Regions from separate parts of the Pseudomonas sp. GW821-FHT03C07 genome, predicted to be linked through region 3. Evidence: predicted binding sites of a transcription regulator. Region 3 holds the regulator's gene; each other region holds the start of a gene.
What was found. Region 3 encodes FliA, which starts transcription of late flagellar genes. Its sites were predicted from a motif close to CTAAAGTTTNNNNNNNNNNNGCCGNTAA; they were not measured.
Positions count from the first base shown of each region.

Region 1: motA (flagellar motor stator protein MotA) is a predicted target of FliA. The motif match lies at 1,658-1,685, and genes of this name have one in related genera.
Region 2: AC07VG_RS17985 (methyl-accepting chemotaxis protein) is a predicted target of FliA. The motif match lies at 1,422-1,449, and genes of this name have one in related genera.
Region 4: AC07VG_RS04230 (methyl-accepting chemotaxis protein) is a predicted target of FliA. The motif match lies at 2,413-2,440, and genes of this name have one in related genera.

Region 1 is NZ_JBWKUQ010000006.1:171,578-175,455, forward strand. Features, by position in the region: gene AC07VG_RS14375 (HDOD domain-containing protein) at 4-1,542, opposite strand; gene motA (flagellar motor stator protein MotA) at 1,753-2,604, shown strand; gene motB (flagellar motor protein MotB) at 2,608-3,642, shown strand; gene rsgA (small ribosomal subunit biogenesis GTPase RsgA) at 3,752-3,878, opposite strand, start outside.
Region 2 is NZ_JBWKUQ010000008.1:245,281-249,158, reverse strand. Features, by position in the region: gene AC07VG_RS17985 (methyl-accepting chemotaxis protein) at 1-1,308, opposite strand, end outside; gene AC07VG_RS17980 (LysR substrate-binding domain-containing protein) at 1,489-2,409, opposite strand; gene AC07VG_RS17975 (NorM family multidrug efflux MATE transporter) at 2,562-3,878, shown strand, end outside.
Region 3 is NZ_JBWKUQ010000003.1:100,274-104,151, reverse strand. Features, by position in the region: gene flhF (flagellar biosynthesis GTPase FlhF) at 1-748, shown strand, start outside; gene fleN (flagellar synthesis regulator FleN) at 870-1,703, shown strand; gene fliA (RNA polymerase sigma factor FliA) at 1,700-2,440, shown strand; gene AC07VG_RS06625 (chemotaxis response regulator CheY) at 2,613-2,984, shown strand; gene AC07VG_RS06620 (protein phosphatase CheZ) at 3,007-3,795, shown strand; gene AC07VG_RS06615 (chemotaxis protein CheA) at 3,810-3,878, shown strand, end outside.
Region 4 is NZ_JBWKUQ010000002.1:220,678-224,555, reverse strand. Features, by position in the region: gene AC07VG_RS04240 (hypothetical protein) at 1-250, shown strand, start outside; gene AC07VG_RS04235 (YkgJ family cysteine cluster protein) at 348-1,100, shown strand; gene AC07VG_RS04230 (methyl-accepting chemotaxis protein) at 1,243-2,274, opposite strand; partial or broken gene AC07VG_RS04225 (PAS domain-containing protein) at 2,545-2,826, opposite strand; gene AC07VG_RS04220 (hypothetical protein) at 3,050-3,292, opposite strand; gene AC07VG_RS04215 (fimbrial protein) at 3,380-3,878, opposite strand, start outside.

The DNA.
Region 1 (3,878 bases), on a different contig from region 3:
GCGTCAGGTGCCGCGGTGGGTAAAGGCATGTAATGCCTTCTCGATGCACTGTGCGGTTTTACCGAAGGCCTGCACGGTCATTTCCGAAAAGGGTCCGCCGCCCTGGTCGGCCAGCACCAGCATGACCACTCGGCCATTGTTGCTCAAGGAGCGCAGCAGCAGGTGTTCGCCGGGGAACTGCGCCCGCAGGTTGCCGGGCAGCAGGGCCGAGAACTGGGCGTTGTTGGCCGGGGTCAGGCGGATCTGCGCCGGCTGGCTCAGTAGCCGTTGCAGGATCGGACTCGCGCTGACCTGCAGGACCAGGCCGGCCGACTCCTTCGCCAGCCCGGTGATCTGGTGCACCCGCAAGCTGCTCTGGGTTCGGTCGGCCATCAGGATCATCACCCGGCGCAGGCCGCAGGTGCTCAGGGCATCGCGGGCGACCCCGGTCAGGTGCATGGCGTTGGTGAACCGGCTGGGGGTGGCGAGCAGTTCGGCGCAGTGTTTGCGCCAGAGCGCCAGGGCCTCGGGCGAAGGATCCGCCGCAGGTAGCAGGCCGCTGTGCACACGCCGCATGCTGCCGCGCCAGATCAGGGCCTCGGCCGGGTGCCAGAGGTCCGGCATGCTGTGCTGGTTGGCGCTCTGCGCCGCCTGCTGGTGCAGTTGCTGCTGCAACTCGTCCATGGGTTGTTGCAGGTACAGGCTGGTCAGGTATTGCCAACGCAGGTGGTGCGGACTGTCCCAGGCCTGTTGCGCCGAGAGGGCCAGGCCGTTGGCCAGCAGCACGGTGTTGGAGGGCTGGTTCAGCCAGCGGCGCAGCTCCGGATCGGCGTCGAGCCGCTGTTGCTGGTGCAAGCGGTGCTCGCTGTCACGGGCGATGTGCAGCGCCCTGGCCAGGGTGCGCAATTCGGTTTTCAGCAACTGATAACCCTGGGTGACCCAGTTCGGCAGGCGCCAGATATCAGCGAGTGCCTGGCACAGGTCGAGCAGACGCACGCCGAACAGCTCCTGCTCGACGGCCGCGGCCGACTCATTCTTGTGAATCACCCGCAGCTCCCAGTCTTCGAGCAGGTTCGGGTGTGTCAGCGCCAGCGGCCAGAGCGGCGAGAGAAACAGTAGGCTGCCCCAGTGGATATCCTGCCAGAGGCGCGCCAGGCGCGCGGCGAACAAACCGTTGGCCTGCTGGCTGGCGTGTTGGCTGATCAGCTGGAGCTGGCGCAAGGCGATTGGAATCTCTTCCGGTGCCTTGGCTGGCAGACGTGCGAGCAGTTCCTCGGTGCGTTTCAAACCCAGGCGATTGATCGCCACTTCAAGGTTTTCCGCCGGCTCGGTCATGCTGCCGTGGGTGTGCTGGTTGGCTTCGCAGATCACACTCAGCGCCAGGGCCGGGCTACCCTGCATGAGTTCGGCGATATCGCGCAGTGAGCTGCGGCTGTCGCGGATGGCGCGGCAGACCCGGTCGTGACTGTCCTGGGGGACGGGCAAACGCACGGCTTGCAGCAGCTTGATCCAGCCCTGCAGCGTGTTGGGTTTTTGCGTGGAGACAGTCGTTTCGTTAGCCATATTCGAGCGCGGTCATCATCACTGTTAACAGGCCCGTAGAGGGCTGGGCAGGCGCTGCGCAATCGACCGTGCAAGCTGGCACATGGCCGGTTTTCTGGCTTTTCGCCTGAACTGGCTATAGTCTGGCGCAGTTTTGCCGATAAGTAGAAGAAGAGATTTATTAACTTCCGAATATGACCTTGAACCCGACTCAGTAAGTGCTCTCTACCTATGGCTAAAATTATCGGCATCATTGTCGTATTCGCGAGCGTGCTCGGCGGGTACGTGCTTTCCCACGGTAAGATCGCCGCGCTGATTCAGCCCTTCGAGGTGATGATCATCGGCGGTGCGGCCTTCGGTGCGTTTCTGCAGGCCAACCCGGGCTACATGACGATGCACGTGGTCAAGAAGTCCTTGAGCATGTTCAGTTCGCGGTTTACCCACACCTTTTATCTTGAGGTCCTCGGGCTGATCTACGAGATCCTCAACAAGAGTCGCCGCGAAGGCATGATGGCGATCGAGGGCGATATCGAAGACGCCGCCGCCAGCCCGATCTTCGCCAAGTACCCGGCCGTGCTCAAGGATGAGCGCATGACCGCGTACATCTGCGACTACCTGCGCATCATGTCCTCCGGCAACATGGCGCCCCATGAGCTGGAAGGCTTGTTCGACATGGAGCTGTTCTCCATGAAGGAAGAGCTGGAACATCCGGCCCATGCCGTGACCGGCGTCGCCGACGCCATGCCCGGTTTCGGTATCGTCGCGGCGGTACTGGGGATCGTGGTGACCATGGCCTCCCTCGGTGAGGGCGACCAGAAATCCATCGGCCTGCACGTAGGTGCGGCGTTGGTGGGGACCTTCTTCGGTATTCTCGCTGCCTACGGTTTCTTCGGCCCCTTGGCGACGTCCCTGACCCACGATGCCAAGGAAGAGCTGAACATCTACGAAGCGATCAAGGCTTGCCTGGTGGCCTCGGCTTCCGGCATGCCGCCTTCGCTGGCGGTGGAGTTCGGGCGCAAGGTCCTGTATCCGAAGCACCGTCCCAGCTTCGCCGAGCTGGAACAAGCGGTTCGCGGTCGCTGAGTCATGGAAAACAATCAGCCGATCATAATCAAGCGCGTCAAGCGCTTTGCCGGCGGGCATCACGGCGGCGCCTGGAAAATCGCTTTCGCCGACTTCGCGACGGCGATGATGGCGTTCTTCCTGGTGCTGTGGCTGCTGTCCACCGCGACCCCGGAACAGAAAATCGCCATCGCCGGCTATTTCAAGGACCCGATCGGCTTCTCCGAGAGCGGTACGCCCTACATCATCGACCTGGGCGGTTCGCCGGTGCTGGCGCCGGACAAGACCCTCAATCCGGAAGTCAAATCCGAGCCACAGCCGGACAAGGTCAAGATCGACAGCGATCAGGTCGAGAGCATGGCCGAGCAGGTGGAGAAAGAGCGCCTGGAATTGCTGATGCAGGAGCTGCATAAAAAGGTCGACGAGAGCCCGGAACTGCAGAAGTTCAAGGACCAGATCAAGTTCGAGATCACCCCCGATGGCCTGCGCATCCAGATCATGGACGCGGAAAACCGGCCGATGTTCGACTCCGGCAGCGCGCGTCTGAAGCCTTATTTCGAAGACATCCTGCTGGCCATGGCCGACACCATCAAGGCGGTGCCGAACAAGATCAGCATCAGCGGTCACACCGATGCCAAGCAGTACGCCGGCACCGGCGGCTTCAGCAACTGGGAGTTGTCGGCCAATCGCGCCAACGCGGCCCGGCGTGCGCTGGTGGCCGGCAGTTATCCGGACACGCAAGTGGCGCGGGTGGTGGGTTACGCCTCCTCGTCGCTGTTCGACAAGGCCGACCCGTTCAATCCGGTCAACCGGCGCATCGATATCGTGGTGTTGACCAAGAAGGCACAGAAGGCCATTGAAGGCGAGCAGGGCGAGGATGGGGCCAAGCCGGCACCGACCGAAGGGCAAGGTGCTCCGGGCGAGGTGCCGAAGGACCCGAACGCGCTGCCGGCCGACAAGCAGCCGCTGCCGGCCCATGAGCTGCGGCAACGCCTGAACATCTTCGAGGATGGGGTGCTGAAGATGGACGAACCGGGCAAGCCCAAGACCGGTTCATAGTAGGAGCGAGCTTGCTCGCGATGGTAGTCCAGGCACTGCGGGGTATCAGGTTTCCCGCGTTATCGTTGGCGTCCATCGCGAGCAAGCTCGCTCCTACAATCAGCCAGCCTCAGTAGCTGTCTTGCGGCAGGCTGGCGATGATCGAACGGTAGCTGTTCATCCGCTGCTGCTGCACGCGGCCGTCTTCCAGGGCCTTGAGCAGGGCGCAGCCGGGCTCGCGGTCATGCTTGCAATCG
Region 2 (3,878 bases), on a different contig from region 3:
GTTGTCGGCGATATTCAGCGAGGTGGCACTGAACTGCTTCACGGCACCGGCCATGCTGCTGATCTCGCCGGATTGCTGTTCGATCCCTTCATAGGCACCGCCGGACAAGCCGGTAAGTACATGGGCACGGCTGCTGACCTCGGCAGCCGCCTTGCGGATGTGTTCGACCATCGATGACAGCGCCTGCCCCATCTGGTTGAAGCTGTCGGCCAACTGGCCAATCTCGTCATGACTGGACAGGTTCAGACGTACGCTCAAATCCCCGGCCCCCAGGGCTTGCGCCTGGCGCACCAAGTCGCCCAAGGGGCGCAACTTGCTGCGCAGCAGCCAGATCGCCGCGCCGACCGCCAGCAGCATGGCCAGCAGGCTGCCAATCACCAGTCGAATGCCGACACTCCAGGTCACGGCGCGGATCTCGGCCTTGGGCATGCTCGCCACTACGGTCCACGGCCCCCCTTCAAAGGTCACCGCCACGCTGTAGAAATCCTCGCTTTTGTCACTCCAGAAGCGCCCATGGCCCGGTTGCCGGACCAGATCGACGACCACCGGGATTGCCGGTGCAAGATCCGTCACCCCGGCAGGCGGCACCAGCCAATGCTTCTGCTCATCGAGCAAGGCCAGGGAACCGGTCGTGCCGATGCGAAAGCGCTTGAGGTTGTCGAACTGCGCATTCTGCGCATCGGTGTAGTCGAAACCGACGAACAGCACAGCGATCACCTTACCGTCGGCATCGCGCACCGGGGTGTACTGGGTCATGTAGGAGCGGTCGAACAGCAGTGCCCGCCCGACGTACGCCTGGCCCGCCAGCAAACGCTGGTAGGCCGGATGCTGGTGATCGAGCAAGGTGCCGATGGCGCGACTGCCGTCCTGCTTGGTCAGAGAGGTGCTGACCCGGACGAAATCTTCACCGCTACGCACGAATAGAGTCGCGACACCCGCGGACATCTGCTTGAACGTGTCCACTTCGGTGAAATTGTTGTTCAGCAGCTCAGTGCCCAGGTACAGGCCCGGAGCTTGCACGCTGCCCACAGCGATCATTTGCTCGGGGCGCACGCTCAGGCCACTGCTGAAACGCTTTTCGAACAGCCCGCTCAGGCGCTGGGTACTTTCGCGCAAGGTGCCGTGGAAGGTGTTCAACTGGTCGGCCAGCAGGCGCGCCTCGCTGGCCAGGTGTTCCTCGCGGGTGTCGAGGTTGGCCGAGTCCAGCGAACGCAGGGCAAACACGGTGCTACCACTGATCACCAGCGCCAGGATAACGGCGAGTGCCAACCCCAGCTGCGAGGCTATACGGGCACGAGGTCGAGACATGATGAGGCTCCTGGGCGGGCGGCGAATCCTGTGGGTACTGTCAGGCCGCGCGGAAACATTTCCAATGAACAAGGCATGAGCGAACCGCTTGGGACGGCGGTTCCATGTCGGTAGATTCGGCGGCGCCAGCGAATACTTGAGTCATTTGAACGGATATCAGTGGCCGCCAAAAACAGCGTATCAGCCCAGGCGCTCGACATCGGGCAAGACCATGGCCGCGACCTCGCCCTGAAGAAAATCGCTGAGCCGCCGCAGGCGCTCGCCGCCCGGCCGGGTTTTCGGCCAGACCAGGTAATATTGCTCACCACTATCGACGGCGGTCGGCCACGGCAAACTCAAACGTCCCTGGGCCACGTCCTCGGCCACCATCAGCAGGTCCCCCATAGACACCCCGTAACCCCGCGCCGCGGCAATCATGCCCAGCTCCAGGGTATCGAACAGCTGGCCGCCCTTGAGGGAGATCCGTTCGGACAGGCCCATGCGCTCCAGCCAACTGCGCCAGTCTCGCCGATCGGGCGTCGGGTGCAACAGCTCGACGCTGGCCAGACGCTCGGCATCCCAAGGCTGCTCATTGAGCAGCGTAGGTGCTCCCACCGGAATCAACCACTCGGAAAACAGGTAACTGGCCTCCCAGTCAGGCGGGAAATGGCCGTTGCTGAGCAACACCGCACAATCAAATGGCTCCTGGTTGAAGTCCACGCTGTCGACATCCATCCAGGCACTGGTGAGCTGCACCTCATTGCCTTCCTGCAAATGCCGGAAACGGCTCAGCCGCGCCAGCAGCCAGCGCATGGTCAGGGTCGACGGCGCTTTCATGCGCAGGATGTCGTCTTCAGCGCGCAAGGTATTGCAAGCCCGCTCCAGGGCGCCGAAGCCCTCGCGGATCCCCGGCAGCAGCAAGCGCGCGGACTCGGTCAGTTGCAGATTGCGCCCGTTACGCTGAAACAGCCGGCAGGCAAAGTGCTCTTCGAGCGTACGAATATGCCGGCTGACCGCACTTTGGGTAATGGACAGCTCCTCCGCCGCCCGGGTGAACGAGCTGTGGCGGGCCGCAGCTTCGAAAGCGCGCAAGGCATACAGGGGGGGCAGACGACGAGACATGGGGAGCGCTCCGATAACGCAATGCGGCAACCCTAGCAGAAACCTCCTTGCATGAGTTTTTATCATGCGAGCAATCGGTTTTATCCCTTTGTGCAAATGCCTGGGAACCCTGAGAATCAACGGTTCTCACTGCCTTCCACCTGTCGAGCCTGATGATCATGAAGCATTCAGCACGCACCGAACTCCGGGCCATCCTGCGGCTGTCCGGGCCGCTGATCGCCTCGCAGTTGGCGCATATGCTGATGGTATTGACCGACACCCTGATGATGGCCCGACTCAGCCCCGAGGCCTTGGCCGGTGGCGGCCTGGGCGCGGCGAGTTATTCGTTCGTGTCGATTTTCTGCATTGGCGTGATCGCGGCCGTCGGCACCCTGGTCTCCATTCGCCAGGGCGCCGGCGATATCGAAGGCGCGACCCGGCTGACCCAGGCCGGGCTGTGGCTGGCCTGGGCCATGGCCCTGGTGGCCGGCCTGCTGTTGTGGAACCTCAAGCCGCTGCTGCTGATGTTCGGCCAGACCCCCACCAACGTGCACGCCGCCACGCAGTTCCTGACGGTGCTGCCGTTCGCCCTGCCCGGCTACCTGAGCTTCATGGCCCTGCGCGGGTTCACCAGCGCCCTGGGCCGCGCGACCCCGGTGATGGTGATCAGCCTGTGCGGCACCGTGGCCAACTTTTCCCTCAACTATGCCCTGATCACCGGGATGTTCGGCCTGCCCAAGCTGGGCCTGGTGGGGATCGGCCTGGTCACGGCGCTGGTCGCCAGCTGCATGGCCCTGGCGCTGGCCTGGCATATCAAGCGGCACCCGGCGTACCGCCACTACCCCTTGCTGCGGGGCCTGTCGCGGCCCAATTGGCAGTATCTGCGCGAACTCTGGCGCCTGGGTCTGCCGATTGGCGGTACCTATGCCGTGGAGGTCGGGCTGTTCGCCTTTGCCGCGCTGTGCATGGGCACCATGGGCAGTACGCAACTGGCCGCGCACCAGATCGCCCTGCAGATCGTCTCGGCGGCCTTTATGGTGCCGGCGGGGATCTCCTACGCCATCACCCTGCGCATCGGTCTGCACTACGGCGCCGGGCAACTGCTGGACGCGCGCCTGGCCGGAAGGGTCGGCATCGCTTTCGGGGCGGCCGCCATGCTGGCCTTTGCCGCGCTGTTCTGGCTGGCGCCGAACCCACTGGTGGGACTGTTCCTGGATCGCAACGACCCGGCGTTCCAACCGGTTATCGAACTGGCCGTCAGGCTGCTGGCGGTGGCCGCCTGGTTCGAGCTGTTCGATGGCACCCAGACCATCGCCATGGGCGCGATCCGGGGCCTGAAAGACGCCAAGACCACCTTCCTCGTCGGTCTCGCCTGCTACTGGCTGATCGGCGCCCCGGCGGCATGGTTGCTGGCGTTCGACTTCAATGGCGGAGCAACCGGTGTCTGGTGGGGCCTGGCGCTGGGCCTGGCTTGCGCGGCAGTAAGCCTG
Region 3 (3,878 bases):
CGAGCCACGCCAGGCCTGGCGCATGCTGCTGGCGCACCTGGCGCGGATGATTGTCACACCCGAGATCGAGCCACTGGAAGAGGGCGGTGTGATTGCCATGGTCGGTCCTGCCGGCATGGGCAAGACCACCACGCTGGCCAAGCTGGCGGCGCGCTACGTGCTCAAGTACGGCGCGCAGAACATCGCGCTGGTGAGCATGGACAGCTTCCGCATCGGTGCCCAGGAGCAGCTCAAGACCCTGGGGCGGATCCTCAATGTCTCGGTGACCCATGTCGACCCGGGCCAGTCCCTGGCCCAGGCCCTCGATCCGCTGCTGCGCAAACGCGTGGTGCTGATCGATACCGCCGGCCTGCAGGCCAGCGACCCGGCGTTGCGCATGCAACTGGAAAGCCTGGCCGGACGCGGGATCAAGGCGAAGAATTATCTGGTCCTGGCTACCACCAGCCAGAAACAGGTGCTGACGGCCGCCTACCACAGCTATAAACGCTGCGGGCTGGCCGGTTGCATCCTGACTAAACTGGATGAAACGGCGAGCCTCGGCGAAGTGCTGAGCCTGGCTATCAGTCACGAACTGCCCGTGGCCTATCTGACCGACGGGCCGCGTATTCCGGATGATCTGCACCTGCCACGCCGGCATCAACTGGTGTCCAGGGCGGTCAGTGTGCAAATGCAGGAAGAACCCAGCGAGGAAGCCATGGCCGATATGTTCGCTGATATCTACCACAGCCCGTCGAAGCGGGTGGGCTGAGATGAGTATTCAGACGTTGCAAATTACCTACATCGATGGTCTGCCACGCATTGTTCCGACAAGTGAACGCGCAGCCACTTATGTGGCCTTCCGTCTAAGCAAGACAAGGTAAGAAGAGAACATGGGCAGCATGCATCCCGTACAGGTGATCGCGGTGACCGGCGGCAAAGGTGGCGTCGGGAAGACCAACGTGTCAGTGAATTTGTCCCTGGCGCTGGCTGAGCTTGGCCGGCGCGTCATGCTGCTGGATGCGGATCTGGGGCTGGCGAATGTCGACGTCCTGCTCGGCCTGACCCCCAAACGCACCCTGGCCGACGTGGTCGAGGGCCGCTGCGAACTGCGCGACGTACTGTTGCAAGGTCCGGGCGGGATTCGCATCGTGCCGGCGGCCTCGGGGACCCAGAGCATGGTGCACCTGAGCCCGGCGCAGCATGCCGGCCTGATCCAGGCATTCAGCGATATCGGCGACAACCTCGATGTGCTGGTGATCGACACGGCCGCGGGTATTGGCGAGTCGGTGGTCAGCTTCGTCCGCGCGGCCCAGGAAGTGTTGCTGGTGGTCTGCGACGAGCCGACCTCGATCACCGACGCCTACGCCTTGATCAAACTGCTCAACCGCGACTACGGCATGAACCGCTTCCGCGTACTGGCCAACATGGCCCAGAGCCCGCAGGAAGGCCGCAACCTGTTCGCCAAGTTGACCAAGGTCACGGATCGTTTCCTGGATGTGGCCCTACAATACGTCGGCGCCGTTCCTTATGACGAGTGTGTACGCAAGGCCGTGCAAAAGCAGCGCGCGGTCTATGAGGCATTTCCCCGTTCGAAATGCGCCTTGGCGTTCAAGGCAATCGCGCAGAAGGTCGACACCTGGCCGCTCCCTGCCAATCCTCGGGGGCACCTGGAGTTTTTCGTCGAGCGTCTGGTGCATCAAACGAGTGCGGGACCGGTTCTATGACTGCCAGTGGCTATCGCATGTATTCCAAGTCGTCACGTGACAGCCAGTATGAACTGATCGAGCGTTACGCACCTTTGGTCAAACGTATTGCCTATCACCTGCTGGCGCGACTGCCGGCCAGCGTTCAGGTCGAGGATCTGATCCAGGCCGGGATGATCGGTCTGCTGGAGGTCTCGACCAAGTACGACGCGAGCAAAGGTGCCAGTTTCGAGACCTATGCCGGCATCCGTATCCGCGGCGCGATGCTTGATGAAGTGCGCAAGGGTGACTGGGCACCGCGTTCGGTGCACCGCAATACACGCATGGTCAGTGACGCAATTCGTGCAATTGAAGCAAAAACCGGCCGTGACGCTAAAGATCACGAGGTTGCAGCCGAACTCCAATTGAGTCTCGACGATTATTACGGGATTTTGAACGATACCTTGGGCAGTCGCCTGTTCAGTTTCGACGACCTGTTGCAGGACGGCGAACATGAAGGGCTGCACGAGGACGGCGCGAGTGCTCATCTCGAACCGTCGCGCGATCTGGAAGATGAACGCTTCCAGGCGGCGCTGGCGGATGCGATTGCCAATTTGCCGGAGCGTGAGCGACTGGTGTTGGCGCTGTACTACGACGAAGAGCTGAACCTCAAGGAAATTGGTGAGGTGCTGGGGGTCAGCGAATCGCGAGTCAGCCAGTTACACAGCCAGTGCGCGGCCCGCTTGCGGGGGCGTTTGGGGGAGTGGCGAGCGCGTTGAAGGCAGTGCGGGAACACTGCGAACGAGACCGACATGGCGTTTGACGCCCTGTGGGAGACTCGGCCGGATGAGGTTTCCATGCAGTCGTTGAGTGCTGTGCCGAATTGATTGAACAGCGCGTCCAGGTGCTGAACGCGTTTAAGACTGCTTGGAGGTCGAATTGGACAAGAACATGAAAATCCTCATCGTTGACGATTTTTCAACGATGCGGCGGATCATCAAGAACCTGTTGCGTGACCTCGGGTTCACCAACACGGTTGAGGCGGACGACGGTACTACCGCGATTCCCGTCCTCAACAGCGGTAGCATCGACTTTCTGGTCACTGACTGGAACATGCCCGGCATGACCGGCATCGATCTGCTGCGCCACGTGCGTGCCGATGAAAAGCTCAAGCACCTGCCGGTGTTGATGGTCACGGCCGAAGCCAAGCGCGAGCAGATCATCGAAGCTGCCCAGGCCGGTGTAAACGGCTATGTGGTCAAACCATTCACGGCCCAGGCGTTGAAAGAGAAGATCGAGAAAATCTTCGAACGCATCGGCTGATGAAGTCCACCACGGGGGCGCTATGGAGCACAACGAATCTTCACTGGGTGATTTTGAACTAACCCTGAAAAAACATGCCCGCGAACTGGTCGACAGCCTTGAAAAAGGTCGATTTGGCGACGCGGTGCAAATGATCCATGAGCTGAATCAGACCCGTGACCGTGGCCTGTACCTGGAAGTCGGCAAGCTCACCCGCGAATTGCACAGCGCTATTGTCAACTTCCAGATCGACCCGCATATGCCGCAGGCCGAGGAAGTCTCGCAGATCACCGACGCCACCGAGCGCCTGTCCTATGTGGTCAGGCTGACGGAAGCCGCGGCCAACCGCACCATGGACCTGGTGGAGAGTGCGACCCCGAGGGTCACTGGCCTGAACGTGGAGGCCAAGGCCTTGGGCGCTGACTGGAGCCGTTTCATGCGGCGCGAAGTCGGTGCCCAGGAGTTTCGCGAGTTGGCGCGGCGGGTCGAGACGTTCCTGTCCCGCAGCGAGCAGGAAACCCGCGCGGTGTCGAGCGAGCTGAACGATATTCTGCTGGCCCAGGATTACCAGGACCTTACCGGTCAGGTGATCAAGCGCGTGACCCAAATGGTCACCGAAGTGGAAAGCAACCTGCTCAAACTGGTGCTGATGGCCAGCCAGGTCGACCGTTTTGCCGGTATCGAGCATGATCACGATGCCATCCTTGCCGAAAAAGATCCGCAAAATGAGTTGGCCAAGGGTGTAGGTCCGCAGATTCATGCCGATAAACGTGAAGACGTTATGTCCGGTCAGGACGATGTCGACGATTTGCTTTCCAGTCTTGGATTCTAGGAGCACCCAAACACATGAGCTTCGGCGCCGATGAAGAGATCCTTCAGGATTTTCTGGTTGAGGCCGGCGAGATTCTGGAGCAA
Region 4 (3,878 bases), on a different contig from region 3:
CTGGGCGAACTACCACAAGGCCGTGGTTGCCGGTTGCACCAAGGCCAGCAAACTGAAAAGCGTCAAGCCCGTGGGCAACCCCGCGCAATTCGACGACAAGGTCGGTTACACCGCCTTGCTGCTGCACGGTCGCTATCCGCAGGCACATATGAAGAACCAGCCGGGTACCGAATTGTGCCTGTACAACAAGAAGAGCAAAACCGCTGTCGTCACCGAATGGGACTCGGTCATGCCCGCCCGCAGCAACTGAGCGGCTGGCGCATAACTTGCTTTGACCGAAGCTCGCACGGCGAAACAAAACGGAATTACGTCACCGTCCCAGCCCTTGTCTTTCGGTCGGCCCACTCATGAGTACCCATTTTTCCTGCGTCGGTTGTGGCAAATGCTGCACCGATCATCATGTGCCCCTGACACTGGCCGAAGCCCGGCAATGGGCGGCGGACGGCGGCCAGGTGATCGTCCTGGTCGAGGCCTTTCTGGCGGATGGCCTGGGCCAGCCGGAACAGCAGCGCGATCACGTGCTGCGCCGCTCCTGGGGCGTGCCCAGCGGTCACACCGAAGCCCGCGTCGCCATCACCTTTGCCGCCTACAACGTCGGCCCCTGCCGGAATCTTGACGAAGACCTGCTCTGCCGGATCTACCAACGGCGGCCGCTGGTGTGCCGGATCTATCCGATGGAAATCAATCCGCATATCCCGCTGCGCCCCGAGGCCAAGGATTGCCCGCCGCAGGCCTGGGAGGACACGCAGCCGCTGTTTATCGTCGGCGGGCAGTTGCAGGACCTGGAACTGGTCCGCTTGATCGAGGCCTCGCGCCAGGCCGATCGTGACGATATCCAGGCCAAGGAACTGATCTGCGCACGGCTGGGGATTCATACCACGGCGCTCAAGGGCGACGGCTTCACCGCCTACCTGCCGCAGATGTCGGCGTTCGCGGAGGCGATTGACCAGGTGCAGCAACTGACGCAGTGGCCGGCGCCGAGCGAGTGGAGCTTTCACGTCTCCGGACCAGCCATCGCCGGGCCGTTGCAGGCGGCGGGGGCTCGGGTGGTGAGCGAAGCGGCGACCACCTATGCCTTTATCCCCTTGCAGGCGGCCTGACCCCGGATAAAGATCCGCCTGGAGAAACACGGACCTGTAGGAGCCGGCTTGCTGGCGATGGCGGCCGATCAGGCGATGCAAGGCTCACGGGCCTCATCGCCAGCAAGCCGGCTCCTACAAGGGATCGCGTTGACCCTGCCTGTCAACAGCGCTTGCGCCAGAACTCCTGGGCCAGTGAGCGCAGATCGTCCGCCAGCCCCGCGACATCCCCCGAACTGAGATGACTCTGCTGACCGACGTTGACCAGCGCCTCGCAGGCATTGCGGATGCTGACGATATTGCGGTTGATATCCTCGCTGACGCTGCTCTGCTCCTCCACCGCCGAAGCGATCTGCTGGCTCATCGCGGTAATCCGGCTGACCCGCTGGCTGATCCCGGCCAGGGCATCGGCCGCCTGCTGGACCTGCTGCACACTGTCTTCGGCCTGCTGGCTGCTGTGCTGCATCACCTCGACCGCGTTGCGCGCACCCTCCTGCAGATTGCTGATCATGCGCTGGATTTCGTTGGTTGACTGCTGCGTACGCTGGGCCAGCCCGCGCACTTCGTCGGCCACCACCGCGAAGCCTCGGCCCTGCTCCCCGGCGCGGGCGGCTTCGATGGCGGCATTGAGCGCCAGCAAGTTGGTCTGGTCGGCAATCGCGCGGATCACTTCCAACACCGTGGAGATCTCGGTGCTGTGGCTTTCCAGGTGCAGGATCACCTCCGTGGCCCGCGCCAGTTCGTTGGCCAGGCGCAGCACCGCACTGCGGCTTTCCCCCACCAGTTGATGACCTGCACAGGTTTCGTTGCCCACCTGGTCGGCCACTTCCGAGGCCTGCTGAGCATTGCTGGCGACCTGGGCCACACTGGCGCTCATCTGCTGGATGGCCGCCGCCACCTGGTCGGTTTCGGCCTGCTGGTCGAGGGTGCTGTCGTGACTGCTGTGAAGATGCCGGGCCAACGCCTGGGCATGCCCGGACAGGCGCAGCGAGGCATCGCCGATGCGCCCCACCACCGCACCGACCTGGGCCTCGAGCATGTTCAAGGCAAAACCGATCTGGCCGAACTCGTCGCTCCGACCGGTGTAGATCGCCTGACTCAAGGGATTGTCAGCGATCTCCCGGGCCCGCGCCGTAAGCCCGGAAAACGGGCGCAAGGAGCAATGGGTCAGCACACCGACCAGCACGCTCCCCAGGACCCAGAGTCCCAACTCAACCTCCAGCGATTGCCCGCCAACCCCATGCCCCAGCGCCAGGACAAGCGCAAGCGCGGCGCTGACCTGCGCCCAGAGCCGGGTCTGCAAGCGCAGCCCGGGCAGGCGCTGACGCCAGGGCAAACGGCCGTTGCGCAACCAACCGTACCAGCGTTCGGCGGCCTCGACCTGCGCGGCATCGGGCCGGGTCCGCACCGACTGGTACTCCACGGTCTGGCCGTCGCGAGTCACCGGCGTGGCGTAGGCGCTGACCCAGTAGTGATCGCCATTCTTGCAGCGATTCTTCACCAGCCCCATCCACGAGTGCCCATCCTTGAGGGTCTGCCACATATGCGCGAATGCCTCGGCGGGCATGTCTGGATGCCGCAACAGGTTATGTGGCGAACCGAGCAGCTCCTCACGGCTGTAGCCGCTGATCCTGATGAAGTCAGGATTGGCGTAGGTAATCGTGCTGTCCAGATCGGTAGTCGAAAGGATGTTGGCGTCAAAGGCGACGTCTAGATTTCGCCCGGTAATCGGGAGATTGATCTTCATGGAAAACGCGCTCGAAAGTGGGAGGAGTCGACAGGACGTCGACTCTAAGCGCGCGAAAAAGCCAGACACTGATCCAGCTCATGATCCTGGCATTTAGCCATGTTCATGACAAATCAAAGACGTTCACTGTTTTTTTTGGCGCCAACCCGTCGGCGACGAGGCCCCTGAACCTGGCGCGGCATTGACGCTCGCCATCGCCGGCAAGCCAACTCCCACGCGAAGCTCAGCGTTTGCCCATGGATCGACGCGTACCATTGGGCGCGCGGCCCGGTCTCTCGTGATGGCCGTCCTTGCCACCTTTCTGGTACCAGGTCTGGCCGGCCTTTTTCGCCGCGGCAAATTCAGCAGGGTTGAACGGAAAGCTGAAGGCCGGGACGGCGGGCTTTTCGCTGACCGCAAGCTCGGCCTCGACCACAGGCTCTTCACCCGGGTTGGCGGAAGCGGACGGTTGTTCAGGGGCAGTCATGGAAGCTCCGAAAAGGCGGGACGGATCAGGTCGAACCGAAAGACCGCAGTATACCTGCGAGCGCCCTGCCCGCGCCGCCGCCAACGGTCATTTATAGAACAAATCGACCACCACCCCGGCCGAGAACGGCCCGGCCTTGGGTCGGTCACTGTTCCACACCAGCTCGGCATCGAAGCGGGCCATGGCTGCCCGGGTTTCGCCCAGCAGGTCAGCCAGGTGAAAGGAGCGGTTGTAGGGAATCCCCAGGCCGCCGTCCGCCCGGACAATTCGGATGCCCACGCCATCATTGCCCTGGGGAATCAGCAGATCCCCGGAGACACTGCCCGACACCGGCTTCAAGCGCGCGTCCAGGCTGAACGCCGTGTCACAGGTCCGACTGGTGTGCAGGGCGAATGGGCGGCGCGCCGCCACCTGGCCCATGACCACCCGCTCGATGGCGACCCGGCCGAAGTCGACGGTTTCGGGAATCACCTGCAGCTCGGCATCACAGGCAACGAAGCGCAGACCGGAAAGGTTGTTGATCACGTAATTGAGCGAGCGCCCGCCCGTGCTCGGCCCAGCGCTGCCATCCAGTTGGAACAGGCGG